One region of the Serratia bockelmannii genome, then DNA from elsewhere that is predicted to be linked to it. Evidence: predicted binding sites of a transcription regulator. Region 1 holds the regulator's gene; each other region holds the start of a gene.
The links. Region 1 encodes CRP, which controls carbon source genes, mostly activating them, when cyclic AMP is high. Its sites were predicted from a motif close to ATGTGANNNNNNTCACAT; they were not measured.
Positions count from the first base shown of each region.

Region 2: the regulator CRP is predicted to act here: its motif matches at 3,822-3,839, upstream of deoC (deoxyribose-phosphate aldolase).
Region 3: the regulator CRP is predicted to act here: its motif matches at 1,583-1,600, upstream of mlc (sugar metabolism global transcriptional regulator Mlc).

Region 1 is NZ_CP196512.1:4,842,934-4,849,948, forward strand. It holds gene ACSJLU_RS23050 (LysE family translocator) at 1-16, opposite strand, end outside; gene ACSJLU_RS23055 (hydrolase) at 135-1,115, shown strand; gene ACSJLU_RS23060 (YheU family protein) at 1,112-1,345, shown strand; gene ACSJLU_RS23065 (phosphoribulokinase) at 1,497-2,366, shown strand; gene ACSJLU_RS23070 (OsmC family protein) at 2,405-2,812, opposite strand; gene crp (cAMP-activated global transcriptional regulator CRP) at 3,195-3,827, shown strand; gene ACSJLU_RS23080 (YccS/YhfK family putative transporter) at 3,878-5,956, shown strand; gene argD (bifunctional acetylornithine/succinyldiaminopimelate transaminase) at 5,997-7,015, opposite strand, start outside.
Region 2 is NZ_CP196512.1:679,937-686,951, reverse strand. It holds gene deoB (phosphopentomutase) at 137-1,360, opposite strand; gene deoA (thymidine phosphorylase) at 1,431-2,753, opposite strand; gene deoC (deoxyribose-phosphate aldolase) at 2,820-3,599, opposite strand; gene ACSJLU_RS03220 (NupC/NupG family nucleoside CNT transporter) at 3,970-5,247, opposite strand; gene ACSJLU_RS03215 (TatD family hydrolase) at 5,431-6,213, opposite strand; gene ACSJLU_RS03210 (patatin-like phospholipase family protein) at 6,210-7,015, opposite strand, start outside.
Region 3 is NZ_CP196512.1:2,337,959-2,344,973, reverse strand. It holds gene bioD (dethiobiotin synthase) at 1-129, opposite strand, end outside; gene mlc (sugar metabolism global transcriptional regulator Mlc) at 274-1,491, opposite strand; gene ACSJLU_RS11315 (LysR substrate-binding domain-containing protein) at 1,651-2,541, opposite strand; gene ACSJLU_RS11310 (MFS transporter) at 2,689-3,957, shown strand; gene ACSJLU_RS11305 (glycoside hydrolase family 10 protein) at 4,009-5,295, opposite strand; gene ACSJLU_RS11300 (glycoside hydrolase family 3 protein) at 5,422-7,015, opposite strand, start outside.

The sequences.
Region 1 (7,015 bases):
ATAAACTCGGTTCCATGGCACGGGTGCTCCTCACCCAAGGCGCTTTTTTGCAGTATCATTGTTAATTCTTGGTATTGAAGCTAACAGTGCGCTAGGGATCTCACAATAGCCGCCCACAACATTTTACTCAGCCTATGCCTAACACCTTTCGCCCCCTGACCGGGGCCAGTAACCCGCACCTGCAAACGCTGTTGCCGCGGCTGGTGCGCCGCCGCGTGTTATTGAAACCGCATTGGCAACGGCTGGAATTGCCCGACGGCGACTTCGTCGATCTTGCCTGGAGCGAGGATCCGGCGCAGGCGCGCGATAAACCGCGCGCGGTGCTGTTCCACGGTCTGGAGGGCAGCTTCTACAGCCCCTACGCGCATGGCCTGCTCAACGCCTGGCGCGAACGTGGCTGGCTCGGGGTGGTGATGCACTTTCGCGGCTGCAGCGGCGTGCCCAACCGCAAACAGCGCATCTACCACTCCGGCGAAACCGAAGACGCGCGCTTCTTCCTGCGCTGGCTGCGCGACCGCTACGGCGAGGTGCCAACCGCGGCGGTAGGCGTTTCGCTCGGCGGCAACATGCTGGCCTGTTATCTGGCGCAGCAAGGCGCCGACAGCCTGCTGCAGGCGGCGGTGGTGGTCTCAGCGCCGCTGATGCTGGAACCCTGCGCCTACCGCATGGAGCAAGGCTTCTCCCGCGTCTATCAGCGCTATTTGCTGGGGCAACTGAAACAAAACGCCACCCGCAAACTGTTGCACTACCCGGACACCCTGCCGCTCAAGCTGTCACAGCTGAACGGTTTGCGGCGCATCCGCGAGTTCGACGACGCCATCACCTCGCGCATTCACGGCTTCAGCGACGCCACCGACTATTATCGCCGCTGCAGCGCTCTGCCGCTGTTGCCGGCGATCCAAACGCCGCTGCTGATCATCCATGCGAAGGACGATCCCTTCATGACCCATGAGGTGATCCCCGACGTCGCCGGCCTGCCGCGCAATATCGAATATCAGCTGACCGAGTTCGGCGGCCACGTCGGCTTTGTCGGCGGCACGCTGAAAAAACCGCACATGTGGCTGGAGCATCGCATTCCGGCCTGGCTTTCCCCTTATCTGGACATCCCGACGTGATCATTCCCTGGCAAGAACTGGCAACCGACACCCTGAACAGCCTGATCGAATCCTTTGTGCTGCGCGAAGGCACCGATTACGGCGAGCACGAACGATCGCTGGAACAGAAGGTGGAGGACGTGCGCCGCCAGCTGAAAAACGGCGAGGTGGTGCTGGTATGGTCAGAACTGCATGAGAGCGTCAACATCATGCCGCGCGGCCAGTTCCGCGCCGGGCAGGAAGAAATTTAGTGGCGTTCGGTTCTATGACTGACGGAAAAAATCAGGTAACAATGGGACATTGCAAACCAGCGAGCGCCATTTTTTCCTGACATAGAGAGCGTCAACAAGAGCCACAATAATCCCCTGACGCCGGCGCATTCAACACGGAGTGACAACCACCATGTCTGCCAAACATCCCGTTATCGCGGTGACCGGTTCCAGCGGCGCCGGCACCACCACCACCAGCGTGGCGTTCCGCAAAATCTTCCAACAGCTCAACATTCGCGCCGCCGAACTGGAGGGCGACAGCTTCCACCGCTACACCCGGCCGGAAATGGACGCGGCGATCCGCAAGGCGCGCGATCTGGGCAGACACATCAGCTATTTCGGCCCCGAGGCCAACGACTTCGGCCTGCTGCAGCAGAGCTTTATCGAGTACGGCAAAAACGGCACCGGCCGTTCGCGCAAGTACCTGCACACCTACGACGAAGCGGTGCCCTACAATCAGGTGCCGGGCACCTTCACCCCATGGGAGCCACTGCCGGCGCCGACCGACGTGCTGTTCTACGAGGGGCTGCACGGCGGTGTGGTCACCGAACACCATGACGTGGCCAGCCACGTCGATCTGCTGGTCGGCGTGGTGCCGATCGTCAACCTGGAGTGGATCCAGAAGCTGATCCGCGATACCGGCGAGCGCGGCCACTCCCGCGAGGCGGTGATGGATTCGGTGGTGCGTTCGATGGAAGATTACATCAACTACATCACGCCGCAGTTCTCGCGCACCCACATCAACTTCCAGCGCGTGCCGACGGTGGACACTTCCAACCCGTTCGCCGCCAAAGCCATTCCCTCACTGGATGAAAGCTTCGTGGTGATCCACTTCCGCGGGCTGGATCAGATTGACTTCCCCTATTTGCTGGCGATGCTGCAGGGCTCGTTTATCTCGCACATCAATACGTTAGTGGTGCCGGGCGGCAAGATGGGGCTGGCGATGGAGCTGATCATGGCGCCGCTGGTGCAGCGATTGCTGGAAGGCAAGAAGATCGAATAAATGCGTTGAGCGCGGCGGCGGGCCGCGCTCCGTCTCGATTACGCCGGTTGGCGGATCTCGAAACTGTGGGTCACCGTGGCGGCCTTGTTGAGCATCAGCGCCACCGAGCAGTATTTCTCCGCCGACAGGTTCACCGCACGCTCTACGATTTTGTCAGTCAGATCCTGACCGGTGACGATGAAGTGCAGATTGATATGGGTGAACAACCGCGGGGCTTCTGCACGGCGCTCGGAGGTCAGCTTCACCTCGCAGTCGCGCACGTCGTTGCGCCCTTTTTGCAGGATGGACACCACGTCAATCGCGCTGCAGCCGCCCACCGACATCAGCACCATTTCCATCGGGCTCGGCGCTTTATCGCCGGCGTTGCCGTCCATCAGCACCTGGTGGCCGGAGGCCGATTCACCCAAAAACGTTAACCCTTCCACCCACTTAACTCTTGCCTGCATTCTGGTCACTCCGGTTAATTTCTTAAAATCAGAGTACGCTTTCGCATAGAAACAGGCAACGTAACCTGATGCTAATCATGCTGAAGCGAGACAACACGAGACACCCGCCTTACTCTGTGCTACAAACAGAGCCGCAATAAATCTTTCCGGGACACTGAATTTCAGGGAAACGCCCAGAGAAAGGCTCCTTTACCGGTATGTTAACAGAATGTAGCTTGCAGCGCTTACGGCAAGTTAATATGCTAGAGCGACAGCGTATTTTTATGACACGCCTCAAAACTTGCCGGTAGCCCTCGCTCATGACTGCGGCTACAGGCGGGTTTTACAGGGAACTCTGACCCCTGTGACACAAGGCAGCGATAACAACAGAGGATAACAGCGAATGGTTCTCGGCAAACCGCAAACAGACCCTACTCTCGAATGGTTCCTGTCTCATTGCCATATCCACAAATATCCATCGAAGAGTACGCTGATTCACCAAGGTGAAAAGGCCGAAACGCTTTACTACATCGTGAAAGGCTCCGTCGCGGTGCTGATCAAGGATGAAGAAGGTAAAGAGATGATCCTGTCCTACCTCAACCAGGGGGATTTCATCGGCGAGCTCGGATTGTTCGAAGAAGGCCAGGAGCGCAGCGCCTGGGTTCGCGCGAAAACCGCCTGTGAAGTGGCCGAAATTTCCTACAAGAAATTCCGCCAGCTGATCCAGGTGAACCCGGACATCCTGATGCGCCTGTCCGCCCAAATGGCGAGCCGCCTGCAGGTTACCTCCGAAAAAGTGGGCAACCTCGCCTTCCTGGACGTGACCGGCCGCATCGCGCAAACCCTGCTGAATCTGGCGAAGCAACCCGACGCCATGACTCACCCGGACGGCATGCAGATCAAGATCACCCGTCAGGAGATCGGCCAGATCGTCGGCTGCTCGCGTGAAACCGTTGGCCGTATTCTGAAAATGCTGGAAGATCAAAACCTGATTTCCGCCCACGGCAAAACCATTGTCGTCTACGGCACCCGTTAATCCCTGAAGAAACGGCGCAATCTGCGCCGTTTTTTTGTCTGCTCTCTGCCATGTGGCGCCGCCTGATCTACCACCCGGAAATCAACTACGCACTGCGACAAACGCTGGTGTTGTGCCTACCGGTGCTGTTTGGCTTGTTGATAGGCCAGCTGCAGCTCGGCCTGATGTTCTCTCTGGTGCCCGCCTGCTGCAATATCGCCGGTCTGGACACGCCGCATAAGCGCTTCTTTAAACGGCTGATCGTCGGCGGCTCGCTGTTCGCCTTCAGCAGCGTGCTGTTGCAACAGGCACTGCTGTGGCACGTGCCGCTGCCGGCGCTGATGCTGGGCCTGGCGCTGCTGCTCGGCGTTACCGGCGAAATCAGCCCGCTGCACGCCCGGCTGTTGCCGGCGGCGCTGGTGGCCGCCATCTTCGCTCTCAGCACGGCCGGCACGGTGCCTGTCTGGCAGGCGCCGCTGCTGTACGCGATCGGCACCGTCTGGTACGGCTTATTCACCTGGTTCTGGTTCCGGCTGTGGAAAGAGCAACCGATGCGCGAGACGCTCAGCCAGCTCTATCTGGAACTGGCGGACTACTTCGAAGCCAAATACTCCCTGCTGACTCAGCACACCGATCCGCAGACCGCGCTGCCGCCACTGCTGGTGCGCCAGCAAAAGGTGATGGATCTGATCAGCCTGCTGTACCAACAGCTTAATTTCCTGCCGCACGCCAACAACCTCGATCAAAAGCGACTGCAGCGCGCCTTTCAGGTGGCGATGGATCTGCAGGAGCACATCACCGTCAGCCTGCATCTGCCGGAGGAAGTGCAAAAACTGGTGGAGCAGAGCCAGGCCGAAGCGATCATTCGCCGCAACGCTCAGGTGATCGCCGCCCGGCTGCGCGTGGTGGCGCACGATATACTCTACCATCAACATTCGAAGCGCTTTTCCATGGCCCACGAGCTGGCGGCGCTGGAAAAAATGGCGGCGCAGCATCCCGATAACCCGGTCGGCCAGTTTTGTTATTACCACTTCAGCCGCATCGCCCGCCTGCTGCGCACCCAGCATCCGCTGTACCGCCGCGATCTGATGCCCGGCCAGCACCGCCTGCCGTTTTGGCCGGCGCTAGCCAGCTATCTGTCGTTCAAATCTACCGCCCTGCGCAACGCCGCGCGGCTGGGGGTGACGCTGGCGGTCGGCAGCAGTCTGGGGGCGGTGTTCAACCTGCCGAAGCCTTACTGGATCCTGCTCACCATCATGCTGGTGAGCCAAAACGGGTATAACGCCACCCGGGTGCGTATTCAGCACCGTGCGCTGGGCACGATTGCCGGGCTGTTGCTGGCGGCCGGGCTGCTGCAGCTGCAGTTACCGGAAGGCGAAACGCTGAGCATCATGCTGGTGATCACGCTGCTAGCCTACCTGGTTTCACGCAAGAACTACGGGCTATCGGTGATTGGCTTTACGGTGACGGCGGTTTACACCTTGCAGCTGCTGGCGCTGAACGGCTCGCATTTTCTGGTGCCTCGTCTGATTGATACCTTGATCGGCTGCGTGCTGGCGTTCGGCGGCACCATTTGGCTATGGCCGCAGTGGCAAAGCGGGCTGCTGCGCAAGAATGCCCATCAGGCACTGGAAAACGATCAAGCCGCGCTGCGGCTGATGCTGGAACAGCCGGAGCCGGACGCCACCGCGTTGGCCTATGCCCGCATGCAGGTCAACCAGGCGCACAACGCGCTGTTCACCTCGCTCAATCAGGCGATGCAGGAGCCGGGATTCGCGTCGAACTATCTGGCGGATATGCGTTTATGGGTCACTCACAGCCAGTTTATCGTCGAACACCTGAATGCCATGACCATTTTGGCGCGCGAGCACTATATGCTGACGCCGAAGCTGGCGGAAACGTATCTGCAAACCTGTGAAATTGCGCTGCAGAGCTGCCAGCAACGCCTGGAGTACGACGGCCCGAGCAGCGGCAGCAGCGGCATCATGCAGCCGCCGGATCTGCATCCGGAGATGCCCGTTACCGAGATGGAGCGTCATTTGCGGCGTATTCTGTCGCACCTGAGCGTGATGCACACCATTTCGTCGCTGGCCTGGCGCCAACGCCCGCACCACGGCATTTGGCTCAAGCGCAAACTCCGCGATCAATAAGGGCGCGGCATGCCGCGCCCCGTTATTCGTCACACGGGCTTCAGGCGTTGATCACATCCTGCACCGCCAGCTCGAACAGCGCCATGCCGGCCTCGATGTCCTGCGGCTCCACCACCAGCGACGGCGCGAAGCGGATCACGTTCGGCCCGGCATTGAGGATCATCAACCCACGCGCAGCGGCGGCGGTGAGAAAATCGCGCGCTCTGCCGTGGTAATGCGGCGTCAGTTCGGCGCCGATCAGTAACCCCATGCCGCGAATGGCGGTGAAAATACCGTATTTATCGCCGATATCCTGCAAAGCCTGCACATACAGCGCGTGGCGCTGCTCGATGCCGCTCAGCACCTCCGGCGTATTGATCACATCCAGCGCCGCCTCCGCCACCGCGCAGGCCAGCGGGTTACCGCCGTAGGTGGTGCCGTGAGTGCCCACCTGCATCACCGACGCAATCTCTTCGGTGGTCAGCATGGCGCTGACCGGGAAACCGCCGCCCAGCGCCTTGGCGGTGGTGAGAATGTCCGGCATCACGCCATAATGCATATAGGCGAACAGCTTGCCGCTGCGCCCCATGCCGCTTTGCACTTCGTCGAACACCAGCAGCGCCTGGTGTTGGTCGCACAGTTTGCGCACGCCTTTGAGGAAGTCGGCGTCGACCGGCGTAATGCCGCCCTCGCCCTGAATCGGCTCCATCACCACCGCGCAGGTGTGGTTGTCCATTACCGCTTTCACCGCCGCCAGATCGTTGAACGGCACGTGCACGATGTCGGCCGGCTTCGGCCCGAACCCGTCGGAATATTTGGCCTGCCCGCCCACCGACACGGTGAACAGCGTGCGGCCGTGAAACGCGTTATAGAAGGCGATGATTTTGGTTTTGTACGGGCTGTGGCGGGTGATGGCGTAATGACGCGCCAGTTTGAACGCCGCCTCGTTGGCCTCTGCGCCGGAGTTGGCGAAGAACACCCGGTCGGCGAAGGTGGCGTCGATCAGTTTGCTCGCCAAACGCAGCGCCGGTTCATTGGTGAAGACGTTGCTGGTATGCCACAGGGTTTCGCCCTGGCGTT
Region 2 (7,015 bases), 1.1 Mb from region 1:
AAAAACGTCAAACATCTAAGCCTTGAATGTCGAGTTGCAGCCAGGCAGCTAGCGGGTGAATCCCCAGGAGCTTACTTGAGTAAGCGACTGGGGTTCACGCGTGAAGCTAACAACGCTACGGCTTGAAAGACAGGGCTTAGAACAGGGTCTTACCGTAATCCATCGGCGACAGGCCAAAGTAATTGGCGACGGTCTGGCCGATGTCGGCGAAGGTCTCGCGGTGGCCCAGCGAGCCCGGTTTCACTTTCGGGCCGTAAACCAGCACCGGGATGTGCTCGCGGGTGTGGTCGGTGCCCGGCCAGGTTGGGTCGCAGCCGTGGTCGGCGGTGAAGATGATGATGTCTTCGTCTTTCACCAGCTTCAGCAGCTCCGGCAGGCGGCGGTCGAACAGCTCCAGCGCGGCGGCGTAGCCCGCCACGTCGCGGCGGTGGCCGTAAGAGGAGTCGAAGTCCACGAAGTTGGTGAACACAATGGTGTTATCGCCGGCCTTTTCCATTTCAATCAGGGTCGCGTCAAACAGCGCATCGATGCCGGTCGCCTTCACCTTCTTGGTGATGCCAACGTTGGCGTAGATGTCGGCGATTTTACCGATCGACACCACTTCGCCGCCCTTCTCGTCCACCAGCTTTTTCAGCACGGTCGGCGCCGGCGGCTCTACCGCCAGATCGTGACGGTTGCCGGTGCGCTGGAAGTGGCCCGGCTTATCGCCGACGAACGGACGCGCGATCACGCGACCGATGTTGTAACCGCCTTCGGTCAGCTCTTCACGCGCAATTTCGCACAGCTCATACAGACGATCCAGGCCGAAGGTTTCTTCATGGCAGGCGATCTGGAACACCGAGTCAGCGGAGGTGTAGAAAATCGGCTTGCCGGTTTTCATGTGCTCTTCGCCCAGTTGATCGAGGATCACGGTGCCGGATGAGTGGCAGTTGCCCAGGTAGCCCGGCAGCTTGGCGCGTTCGACCAGTTTGTCCAGCAGCGCCTGCGGGAAGCTGTTGTGCTCGTCCTTGAAGTAACCCCAGTCGAACAGCACCGGCACGCCGGCGATTTCCCAGTGGCCCGACGGCGTGTCTTTACCGGAAGAGAGTTCGCTGGCGTAAGCGTAAGCACCGATGATATCGGCGTTGCGATCCAGCCCCTGCGGGAAGTTGCCGGTGGACTCTTCCGCCGCTTTGCCAAGGCCCAGACGGCTCAGGTTAGGCAGCGTCAGAGGGCCCTGGCGGCCCACGTTGGCCTCACCACGCGCGCAAACTTCGGCAATATGGCCCAGGGTGTCAGAACCCCGATCGCCAAAACGTTCGGCGTCTTCGCTGGCACCGATACCGAAGGAGTCCAATACCATAATAAATGTACGTTTCATCTGTGCTCTCCTGCGTGTTCTCACGCTTTGGACGGCCGCGAAAAAGCCGCGGTCGTTCCTGATTCTTGGGTTATTCCGTGATGCGCTTATACACCACCGGCGTCGCTTCCGGCGCCTTGTCGCTCAGCGTCATTGCGCTGCGCACCGCATCGGCCGCCAGCTGCCAGCTCTCTTCATCGTTGGCGTGGATCATCGCCAGCGGTTGCTGGGTATCCACCTTATCGCCCAGGCGCGCCACCTCGGTCAGGCCAACGCTGTAGTCGATGGCGTCGCTTGCCCGGCGACGGCCGCCGCCCAGCGACACCACCGCCATACCCAGCGCACGGGTATCCATGGCGCTGATGATGCCCGGCTTTTCAGCATACACCGGCTTGCTCAGCGTTGCCGCCGGCAGATAGCTATCATAACGTTCGACGAAGTCTATCGGCCCTTGCTGCGCCGCCACCATGCGGCCAAACACCTCAGCCGCTTTGCCGTTGTCCAGCACCGCCTGCAGTTTGGCGCGCGCATCGGCCTCGTCTTGCGCCAGGCCGCCGGACAGCAGCATCTCCACGCACAGCGCCAGCGTCACTTCCAGCAGGCGCGGGTTGCGGTATTCGCCGGTCAGGAAGCGCACCGCTTCGCGCACTTCCACCGCGTTGCCGGCGCTGGAAGCCAGCACCTGGTTCATGTCGGTCAGCAGCGCGGTGGTCTTGCAGCCCGCGCCGTTGGCCACGCCGACGATCGCCTGCGCCAAATCTTGCGACAGGGCATAGGTCGGCATAAAGGCGCCCGAGCCCACCTTCACGTCCATCACCAGCGCATCCAGCCCTTCCGCCAGCTTCTTGGCCAGAATGGAGGCGGTGATCAGCGGGATCGAATCCACGGTGGCGGTGATATCGCGGGTGGCGTAGAAACGTTTGTCCGCCGGCGCCAGCGAGCTGGTCTGGCCGATGATCGCCACGCCGACGTCCTGAATAATTTTGCGAAAGGCGTTATCGTCCGGGAAAATATTGAAGCCCGGAATGGCTTCCAGCTTGTCCAGCGTGCCGCCGGTATGCCCCAGGCCGCGGCCGGAGATCATCGGCACATAGCCGCCGCAGGCCGCCACCATCGGGCCGAGCATCAGCGAGGTCACGTCGCCCACGCCGCCGGTCGAATGCTTGTCGACGATAGGGCCGTTCAGCGCCAGGCTCTTCCAGTCCAGCACGGTGCCGGAATCGCGCATCGCCATGGTGAGCGCCACGCGCTCCGGCATGCTCATGTCATGGAAATAAATGGTCATCGCCAGCGCGGCGATCTGCCCTTCCGACACCACGTTGTCGCGAATGCCGTTGATGAAGAAGCGGATTTCCGCTTCGCTTAACGGCTGGCCGTCGCGTTTCTTACGAATAATTTCTTGAGCCAGGAACAAGGCATCCCCCTGTGTCGCCGAGAGTCGGTGCAGACGGGCGCGCCTGGCGCCCGCCAACGAAATCGATCAGTAACCGCCGCCGGCGGTCTGGGTCTGGTGGCCCAGCGCAGTCAGCAAGCTGGCCAGCAGGCTGGAAGCGCCAAAGCGGAAATGCCGCGCGTCGGCCCACCCCTCGCCCAGAATACGATCGGCAAGTTGCAGATAATGCAGCGCGTCTTCCGCGGTGCGCACGCCGCCGGCCGGCTTGAAGCCCACGGTCTTCGCCACGCCCATATCGCGGATCACCGACATCATCAGCTCGGCGCTCTCCAGGGTGGCGTTGACCGGCACCTTGCCGGTGGAGGTCTTGATAAAGTCAGCCCCGGCCTTGATGGCGATCTCGGACGCTTTGCGGATCAGATCGGCCTGCTTCAGCTCACCGGTTTCGACGATCACTTTCAGCAGCACGTTGGCCGCCTGGCATGCCTGCTTGCACTGTTTCACCAGCTCGAAGCCGACCTGTTCGTTGCCGGCGATCAGCGCGCGGTAAGGGAACACCACGTCCACTTCATCCGCGCCATAGGCGATGGCCGCGCGGGTTTCCGCCAGCGCGATGTCGATATCGTCGTTGCCATGCGGGAAGTTGGTCACGGTGGCGATACGGATGTCCGGCGTGCCTTGCTCGCGCAGCGCCTTACGCGCCACCGGGATAAAACGCGGGTAGATGCAGATGGCCGCCGTGTGGCCGGCCGGGCTGTTGGCCTGACGACAGAGGGCGATCACTTTCTCGTCGGTGTCATCATCATTCAGCGTGGTTAAATCCATCAAGTTCAGCGCACGTTGCGCTGCTGCGGTTAATTCGGTCATAAAACTCTCCAACTGAGTACCTGGGTGTTGGCGAGCGGACTTGGTTCCATGAAGATAGCGCAGGGGAACGGCGTTCCCGCGGCGGCAACTGAGATCCTTCTCACCGCACATGGCCACCCGCCTTGCGGCCGGCCAGTAATAGCTATTTGAACACGAATGCCGAGGGCGATTCGCGTTCATCGTCACACTATATGAAATATCACTGTAACAGACCGGAATTATATGTGAAGAACATCACAAAATAACGCGATATCGTTCACAAATTCGCTAAAGAAGCGGCTGAAGATCGCGGGTGCGACAAACACCCACGTTGCTTAGAGTATAGGCGGAGTCCCGCGATCGGTCGCGCCGTCGCGGGCTCCGTGAAGGCTTACAGCGCCAGGAAGAAACCGGCGATGGTGGCGCTCATCAGGTTGGACAGCGTGCCCGCCGCCACGGCTTTCAGACCGAAGCGCGCGATGTCATGGCGACGGTTGGGCGCCATGCTGCCCAAACCGCCCAGCAGGATCGCCACCGAGGAGAGGTTGGCGAAACCGCACAGCGCAAAGGAGATGATCGCCTTGGTGTGCGTTGACAGCACCTGCAGGCCTTCTGCCGCCACCACATCGTCCGGGCGCAGATAGGCGCCGAAGTTCATGTAGGCGACAAACTCGTTGACGATGATCTTCTGGCCGATAAACGAACCGGCGGTCATCGCTTCACTCCACGGCACGCCGATCAGGAAGGCGATCGGTGAGAACACCCAACCGAGGATCAGTTCGAGCGACAGCTGCGGGTAATCGAACCAGCCGCCGATGCCGCCGAGAATGCCGTTGAGCAAGGCGATCAGCGCGATAAACGCCAGCAGCATCGCACCGACGTTCAGCGCCAGCTGCATGCCGGAGGCCGCGCCGGAAGCCGCCGCGTCGATCACGTTGGCCGGACGCTCTTCTTCGGCGATCAGCTTCATCGCATCGTCTTTATCGTGGGTCTGCTCGGTTTCCGGCACCATCAGCTTGGCGAACAGCAGCCCGCCCGGCGCGGCCATGAAGGACGCGGCGATCAGGTATTCCAACGGTACGCCCATCTGCGCGTACCCCGCCAACACCGAACCGGCCACCGAGGCCAGGCCGCCGCACATCACGGCGAACAGTTCTGACTGGCTCATGGTGGCGATATACGGGCGCACCACCAGCGGCGCTTCGGTCTGGCCAACGAAAATGTTGGCGGTCGCCGACAGCGATTCGGTGCGCGAGGTGCCCAGCAGCTTGTGCAGGCCGCCGCCCAGCACGCGGATCACCAACTGCATGATGCCGAGGTAGTACAGCACCGCAATCAGCGAGGAGAAGAACACGATCACCGGCAGAACGCGCAGCGCGAACACGAAGCCGCCGCCGCCGAACACTTCGAACATCTTGTCGGACACCAGCCCGCCGAAGATGAACGAAATGCCCTGATTGCCGTAGGCGATAACGTTTGCCACGCCGTTAGACATACTGCCGAGGATGCTGCGGCCCAGCGGCACGTAGAGCACCAGCGCGCCGATGCCGATCTGAATGATGAACGCCCACACGACGGTGCGCAATTTGATGGCCCGGCGGTTGCTGGAGAGCAGCACCGCAATGGCGATCAGCACCGCCATGCCAACCAGACTCATGATGAGTTGCATGCAAAGTTTCCCTGTTGCAAAAAATAAAATACATCCCTGCTCATGAAGAGAGGTCTGCTATTGGAGAGTTTCGGGGGGATTATACTGAGCGAGGTCACCCTCGCACCGATTTATGTCACAAATGTATACAACGAGACGCAAATGAAAATCTTATAACGTGATACAAGTCACGTTATGTTGACTTCAATTTGGCATGGCGAACAGCGTTTGGGTATTGCGTTGCAGGTGGGCGGCGATCTCGTCGGCCGGCTCCGGCCGCAGTTCACACAGCGTCTGAAACACCTCGGCGGCGCGCTCGGGGCGATTCGGTTGCCCCTGATAGCCGGCCAGCGGCATGTCCGGCGCATCGGTCTCCAGCAGCAACGCCTCTAGCGGCAGCTGCGCCATCACGCCGCGCGTTTTCTGCGCCCGCTCATAAGTGATGGTGCCGCCCACGCCGATGTAATAGCCGAGGCGAATAAACGCCTGCGCCTGCGACAGGCTACCGGCAAAGCCGTGCACCACACCGCGACGCGGCAGCTGCATGCGCCGCAGCGCGGCGGCCAACTGATCGTGGGTGCGGCGCGAATGCAGGATCACCGGCAGGTCATACTGTTTCGCCAGCTTCAACTGGGCCAGCAGCAGGCTTTGCTGCCGCTCGAACTGTGGGTTGTCCATATACAGATCGAGCCCGATCTCCCCCACCGCCACCAGCTTGTGCGGCCGCTCGGCCAACAGCATCGCCAACTGTTCCAACTGAGGCTCATGATGCTGCGCGATATACAGCGGGTGCAGACCCAGCGCGGCGAACAGCGGCGCGTGATCCTGCGCCAGCCGCAGCACCCGCGCGAAGCGATCGGCAGTGACCGTCGGGACGATGATGCGCTGCACGCCGGCGCTTGCCGCCCGCGCCAGGCTCTCGGCTTCATGCCCGGTAAAGGGCGGGAAATCGAAATGGCAGTGGGTGTCAGTAAAGGCGTAACTCACAGCGCCCCCCCTTCACCCGGCGGCAGATCGCCCGGCAGGATGATTTTCGGCGCCGCTACCGCCGCCTCCGGCTGCGCCGCCCGCTCGGTGGGCATGGCGATGTCGGTCACGATCGGCGAAGGTATTCTGACGTTCTCCGGCTGGATCAGGCGGCGCGACAACGCTTTTCGCACCTTGATGCCGTCGGGCTCCGGCTGTGCCATCCACTGGCCGACGGTGGCCAGAAAGTAGCGGCCACAGCGGCGCCCCAGGTGATAATCCTGATTGAGCGCTCCCAATCGGCTGCCCAGCGCATTGCTGGCCAGCGGCTTCGGCGGGAAGATCTCGAAGATGCGCAGCTTGCCCGGCGGCTTTTCGATAAAGCGCTGGATGCGGTGATAGCTTTGCTCGTGATGCTGCAGGATGCGCACCATCTGCTGCAGGCTGCTGTCGCTCAGCCAATGCTCCATGCGCTTCATCCACTGCGGGGTGTAGTACATCTGCGAAGGCACGGTGCGGATCACCACGATAGTGTCAGCGCCGCGGCGATAGGCCTCTTCCACCGGGATCGCATCACTGATGCCGCCGTCCTGATAGCTGACGCCGTCCAGCTCCACGCCCTGGCGATAGAAGCCGGGAATGGCGCTGGATGCCTTGATGGCCGGCAGCCAGCGTTCGCGCTGCGCAGGCAGATAGGTCGGCTCGAAATCGTCGCTGCGGCAGGCGCACAGTAAGAATTCGCGCCCGTCGGTAAAATGCTGTTCCGCCACGTCCATCGCCAGCGGCATCTGAGCCGCCGCCGTATCAACCAGCCAATCGAGAT
Region 3 (7,015 bases), 2.5 Mb from region 1:
GCGCGCGGCGATCGGCTTGTAGCCGGCCACTGAACGGCCTTCGGCGGCCAGAGCCTGCATCAACCCGCGGGAAACCACGGTTTTACCGACGTCGGTATCCGTGCCTGTCACAAATAAACGCTTCAACATGAATAAAATGCCCCAGAATGCCCCGTTAACAATGTGTCGCCGCATCGGCGGCGAAGAAGTCTTTCGGAAAAATTCTAGGGGATGCTGCCACGTAGGGGCTTGAGGTAGCTCAATCTTTTGCGGGATTAATAAGAAGTTCTGATGTTAGCCTTGCAGCAATTGCACCAGCAGCGAACCGTTGTACAGCGCCTCTTTCACCAGCGCGGCGCCGGGCATGGTGCCCTTATTGAAGAACTGCGTGGATTCGACCTTGACCTGCTCGCTGTAGGCCGGCAGCGCCTGCTGGCGAATGCAGGACGCGATGGCCGGGTGCAGGATCTCCGCCGCGCGGTTGAGCGGCGAGCCCACCAGGATCTTCTCCGGATTGAACAGGTTGACCATGATCGCCAGAATGCGCCCCACGCTGTGGCCGACGCCGAGAATGATGTCCCGCGCCAGCTGATCGCCCGCCAGCGCGGCGTCGCACAGCGATTCAACGGTCAGCGGCGCGCCGTGCAGGCTGGAGCTCATCGAACCGCTCAGCCGCTGCTGGGCGATCTCCAGGATGTTCTCGATGCTGGCTACGGTTTCAAGGCAGCCGTGGTTGCCGCAATAGCAGCGTTTGCCGTACGGATCGACCTGGGTGTGGCCGATCTCCACCACGCTGTGGCTGCCGGCGTGCAGCACGTGGCCGCCGGTGATCACCCCGGCGCCGACGTTGTGGTCGATCACCACCTGAATCACGTTCTGGCTGCCGCGCGAGGCGCCATACAGCGCCTCGGCCATGGTCCAGGCGCTGATGTCATGCTGCAGGTAAACCGGCAGGCCGGTGCGGGTTTCCAGCGCCGGGCCGAGCGGCATCTCCAGCACGTCGTAAAACGGCATGCGGTGCACCACGCCGGACTGCACGTCGATCATGCCCGGCAGCGTGATGGCGATCGCCGTCAGCCGCTCCAGCTTGCTTTGGTGGCGGATAAAGAATTGGTCGACTTCGGTCAGGATGCGTTTCAGCAGCGGTTCAGGGTGTTCGGCCGCCAGCGGCAGCAACTCCTCCACCACCAGTTTGCTGCTGAGATCGCGTAGCGCCAGCGTGATGCTGCCGCGGCTGATACGGGCGGAAAGGTAATGCCAAGCCTCGGTGTCCAGCACCAGCCCCACCGCCGGGCGGCCCCGGCTGCCGATTTCCTGGTACTCGGTTTCCTTGACCAGATGGGCTTCCAGCAGTTCGCGCACGATCTTGGTGATGCTGGCGGGCGCCAGCTGTGCGCGTTTTGACAGTTCGATACGCGAAATCGGGCCCAGCTGATCGATTAGCCGATAAACCGCCCCCGCATTGGTCTGCTTGATTTGATCGATATGCCCAGGCTGCCCAACCGCAATCACAAACCGGCTCCTACTATTTTTCGCGCTTCTAAATAAAGACTAGGGGTTATGGTGGGGCTTTTGTCATACAGCGTCAACTATTTGATTCGTTATGTGATTTGCTGCACAAATTCCTCGCAATTTCAGCGTGAATTGATTTTTATTTGCCCAACCTCAACGTCATTTCAGCATCAACGCCATCAGCGCCTGCGCCGCGGCGGTCAGCGGCCGGCGGCGGTGATGAACCAGCCAAACTTCGGTGGTGGCGTCCGGCTCCGCCAGCGGCAAATAGCGCACGCCGTCCACTCGCACTCGGGCGAATGACGCTGGCAAAATCGACACCCCCAACCCGGCGGAGACCAGCCCGATGATGGTCATCGCTTCCCCCACTTCCTGGGTGATATAGGGAGTAATGCCGGCCTTGCCGAGCAGCAGCAGAATTTCGTCATACAGCGCGGTGCCCACTTCGCGCGAGAAGAACACGAACGGCTCCTGCGCCAGGTGTTGAAAACGCAGCGCGCCGCCGGGCGTTTCCGCCAGCGGATGCCCCTCCGGCACCACCGCCACCAGCGGTTCGCGCAGCAACAGCTGATAGTGCAGCGCTTCCGGCAGCCGCGTGTTGCGCATCACCCCCAGATCCAGCTCACCGTTCAACAGCGGTTCGATCTGCTGTTTGGTGTTGATTTCGCGCATTTTGATATGCACCTGCGGGGATTGCTGACGAAAGGTGCGCAGGCTGCGCGCCACCACGCCGATAAAGGGCGCGGAAGAGGTAAAGCCGATGGTCATTTCCCCCAGTTCGCCACGATCCAGACGCGCCGCCTTTTCCGCCGCGCGCCCGACCTGATCGAGCACCTGGTAGGCTTCTTTGAGGAACATTTCCCCGGCCTGGGTCAAACTGACGTTGCGGTTGTTGCGCGCCAGCAGCCGCGCGCCGACCATCTCTTCCAGCGCCTGGATTTGCTGGCTGAGCGGTGGCTGGGAGATCCGCAACCGCTCGGCGGCACGGCCAAAATGCAGCTCTTCCGCCACGGCAATAAAGTAACGCAGGTGTCTCAGCTCGATATTCATATTTAAAACGTCTTAATTTGAATTATTAATATATTAGACAAAAAATTCGCCACTCCCTATCATTTTGTTATCTGCAAAGTGTCTGTTTATCTCCCCGAAGTTCGGTAAGGAAACGCTGTGACAACCCCTGTGCGTTCTGCGGCCGTGATGCCGTCGACGCTGGCCGCCAACGATGACGCGGCCGCTGCGCCAAACGTAAAACGTTCCACCCTCAACAACAAACTCCCCTATATCGAACGCGGCACGCCGCAGTTTATGCGCGTAACGCTGGCGCTGTTTTCCGCCGGGCTGGCAACCTTCGCGCTGCTCTACTGCGTGCAGCCGATCCTGCCGGTGCTGTCGCAAGACTTCGGCGTATCGCCGGCGGAAAGCAGCCTGTCGCTTTCGGTCTCTACCGGCCTGCTGGCGATCGGCCTGATGTTCACCGGGCCGCTGTCAGACGCCATCGGCCGTAAATCGGTGATGGTGGTAGCGCTGCTGCTGGCGGCGGTCTGCACGCTGATCTGCGCCTTTATGACCAGTTGGCACGGCATTTTGCTGATGCGAGCGCTGATCGGCCTGTCGCTGAGCGGCGTGGCGGCGGTCGGCATGACCTATCTCAGCGAAGAGATCCATCCCAGCTTCGTCGCCTTCTCTATGGGGCTGTACATCAGCGGCAACTCGATCGGCGGCATGAGCGGCCGCCTGGTGACCGGGGTATTGACCGACTTCTTCTCCTGGCGCGTATCGCTCGGGGTCATCGGCCTGTTCGCCCTCGCCGCCGCCTGCATGTTCTGGCGTATCCTGCCTGCCTCGCGGCATTTTCGCGCCAGCTCGCTGCGCCCGCGCACCCTGCTGATCAACTTCAAGCTGCATTGGCACGATAAGGGCCTGCCGCTGCTGTTCGCGGAAGGTTTCCTGCTGATGGGCAGCTTCGTCACCCTGTTCAACTATATCGGCTATCGCCTGCTGGCGGATCCTTACCACCTGAGCCAGGCGATTGTCGGCCTGCTGTCGGTGGTGTACCTCACCGGTTCCTACAGCTCGCCCAAGGCCGGCGCGCTCACCTCACGCTTCGGACGTGGCCCGGTGCTGCTGGCGTCAATCGTGATTATGCTGATCGGGATCCTGATTACCGCGCTACCGCAGGTGCCGGCGATCTTTATCGGCATGATGCTGTTCACCGCCGGTTTCTTCGCCGCCCACTCGGTGGCCAGCAGCTGGATTGGCCGCCGTGCGCGCCGCGCCAAAGGCCAGGCGTCGTCGCTGTATCTGTTCTGCTATTACGTCGGCTCCAGCGTGGCCGGCACCCTCGGCGGCGTGTTCTGGCACAGCTTTGGCTGGAATGGCGTAGCGGCGTTTATCAGCCTGATGCTGTTGCTGGCGCTGCTGGTGGTGCATTACCTGAAACGCCTGCCGGAAGCCGCTCGTCTTTGAAAAGAAAAAGCCGCGGCGATTTGCCGCGGCTCGTCCTGCCAGTGCCTGTGGTTATTGACCGGTTTTCCAGCGGGTGCGCAGGTACTCCACGGCCTTATCCGTTTGCGGCTCGGTCAGATAGCGTTGCCGGAACAGGATGGTTCCCCCCATCCCCGGCAGGCTCTCGTTGAGATCCAACTGCCTTTTCAGCTCGGGAACGCCGCCATCGACGGTCCAGGCCGGCTCGCTGGCCGATGGCGTGCCCACTTTATACAGCGCCACCCCGGCATAGAGCCGAACCGGCGTGCCTTTCACCACCTCGGCCCACCAGTTGGCCAGCACGTCGTAGCGGACAATTTCACGATCAAAAGGCCAATACAGCTGTGGTGCGATATAGTCGAGCAGCCCCAGTTTTACCCACTGGCGCGTATCGGCATAGGCCGTATCGTACGATGGCGCCCCTGCCCGCGTCGCCGAGCCGGCAGGATCGTCCGCTTTGTTTCGCCATACGCCCGCCGGGCTGACGCCAAACGCAACCGCGGGTTTCAACGCTTTGACGGTGGCTGAAACCTGTTTTATCAATTGCAGCGTGTTGTCCCTGCGCCAGGCGGCTTTGTCTGCAAACCCTTTGCCGTAGGCGCGATACGTCTTCCCATCATCCAGCGGCGATTGCGGCGTTTCGTAATAGAAATAATCGTCAAATTGAATGCCATCGACATCATAGTTTTTGACTATTTCAGCCACCACGCCAGTGATCCAGTTGCGCACGTCGGGTAAGCCAGGATCGAGCACGAAGCGGTCGTTGGCCGTGCGGATCCAGTCAGGATGCAGCGCATAGACGCTGGCCGGCGGGGACTGCAACGTCTGATTAAGTGCATCAATCGTTTGCTGTCGGGTATTCATGGAAACCCGATAAGGGTTCAGCCAGGCATGCACTTTGATGCCGCGCCGGTGCGCTTCTTGCAGCATAAAGGCCAGCGGATCATAACCCGGATCCTGGCCCACGGTGCCGGTCAAGACCTCAGACCAAGGCAAGATGTCAGAACGCCACAGGGCCGTTCCGTCCGGTTTAACCTGAAAATACACCGTGTTAATCCCGGTTTTCACCATGTCGTCCAGTGCGTCCGTCAGCCCCTGCTGCTGCAGGCGCACCCGCTCTTGCGCCGTTTCCGCTTTCAGGGAGGCCGCCGGCGGCCAGTCCAAGCCAATGACCGTGGCCAGCCAGATGCCCCGCATCGGTGTAACCGGCGGTGTCGGCTGTGCAGGTTTCTCCGGTTCGGGGGGCTTGGCGCATCCGCTCACGCCCAGCATGGCGGCCATCAACAGCCATCCGCCTAGTTTTGTTGCGCCTGTCGGCATAAATATTCTCCTTCCGTGAGTGACGGTTATCCCATGTCGTTTCGTGCAGAGCAAGAAACCGCCCGCTTTCTCAACGCGAGCAAGCTGCCGGCGTCGCCCTTTCTGACGACGCCGGTACTTGTCCCATTACCAGCTCAGCCCAGTCCCGCGAGGGAATGCGATCTTGCCCGTGTTGGTCTCCACATCGTAGTCATGCCAGGTGTTGACCGGCAGTTTTCCGTGCGGTGTGATTTTTCCCGTCAGCACCTGTGCCAGAGATATCATCGAGGGACCGCGCCACACGCCGCTGTCATACCCGTAGTAAGAATAGGTGGCGACGGCCGCCTCCACGTCTGCGGCATAGTTCACGATATCGTAAGGTGCGCGCAGTGAGAGGTGAACGCGCTTTTTCCCCTGTTCGGCGGCGTATTTCAACCAGCCCGGATAAGGGATGCTGTCATTACTCGCTCCGGTTGCGGAGGTAATGACCCCATCCTGTTCAGCAGGCGTAAAGCGGGTCGAAAGCGTGCCGAGCAGGAACACGTCGCAATCGGCAATATGCGCCCTGACCTGAGCATCGCTCAGTTCCGTTTCCTTCGCGGCAACGACGTTCTGGTAGCCTTCCTGTGCCATCACGTTAGCGATGCCTTTGGCCTGCTCACCCCACGGGGTCAGGATAAAATAACGCAGCGCCTTGTCTTTCAACGGCAGCAGGCTGTGACGGTTGATAACCACGGTAATGGAGCGATCGGCAATGCGCTTTTCCAGCTTGTGCGCTGACAACGCGACGTCGTTGGAACAAGGTTTATCGCTATGCCCCATCAGGCCATGGCGTAATTTCAGGCGCAAAATGCGCTCGACCGAAGCATCGATATCGGCCTCGCTGAGATGCCCTGTTTTCACCCGGTCCGCAAGGTAACGAATCAGGTCCGGCAGCAGGTTAGCCTGGGCCGGCGACGCGATGCTGACAGGCATCAGGGCGATATCCACCCCGGCGGCAAAGACGTTTTCAGCCGCCCCCTGTTGGGTGAAGTGCTCAGCAATCGCGCCCATATCCAGCGCGTCTGAAATCGTTACGCCGGCATACCCCAACTCATTGCGCAGGATGCGGGTCTGAATTTCATACGACATGGTGGCCGGCACCGTGATTTTTTCTCCGCTGCGGGTGTCGATCTGGCGGTTATCCAGCGCGGGGTACTGAATATGCGCGGTCATGACCATGTCCGGCGCCGCACAGCGGTCAATGGCCTGTTTGTAAGGCGCGATATCGATGGCAAACGCCTCTTCCCGCGTACGATCGACGCGCGGCAAACCGGTATGCGAGTCGGTGGAGGTGCTGCCATGGCCAGGGAAGTGTTTGTAAGCGGTGATCAGCCCTTGCTGCTTCATCCCCGCAACCATTTTCTCGGCCAGGCGGGACACGGTGTTCTTATCATCGCTGAAGGCGCGAACGTTAATCACCGGGTTGAACGGGTTGGTGTTGACGTCCACGACCGGGGCAAAGTTGGTGTTGATATGCAACGCGCGCATATCCTGGGCCATCAGTTTGCCTTGTTCAACGGCGAGCTGTTTATCCGCACCGCCCTCAATCGCCGCCGCCAGCGCCATATTGCCGGGAAATGAGGCGTAGTCGCCGCGCGGCAACCGGAAAACGTTACCGCCCTCGTTGTCCGTGCCAATAAACAGGCGAATGCCGGCGTGCGTTTTCATCGCGGCATACCAAGCCGTCAACGTGTTGATC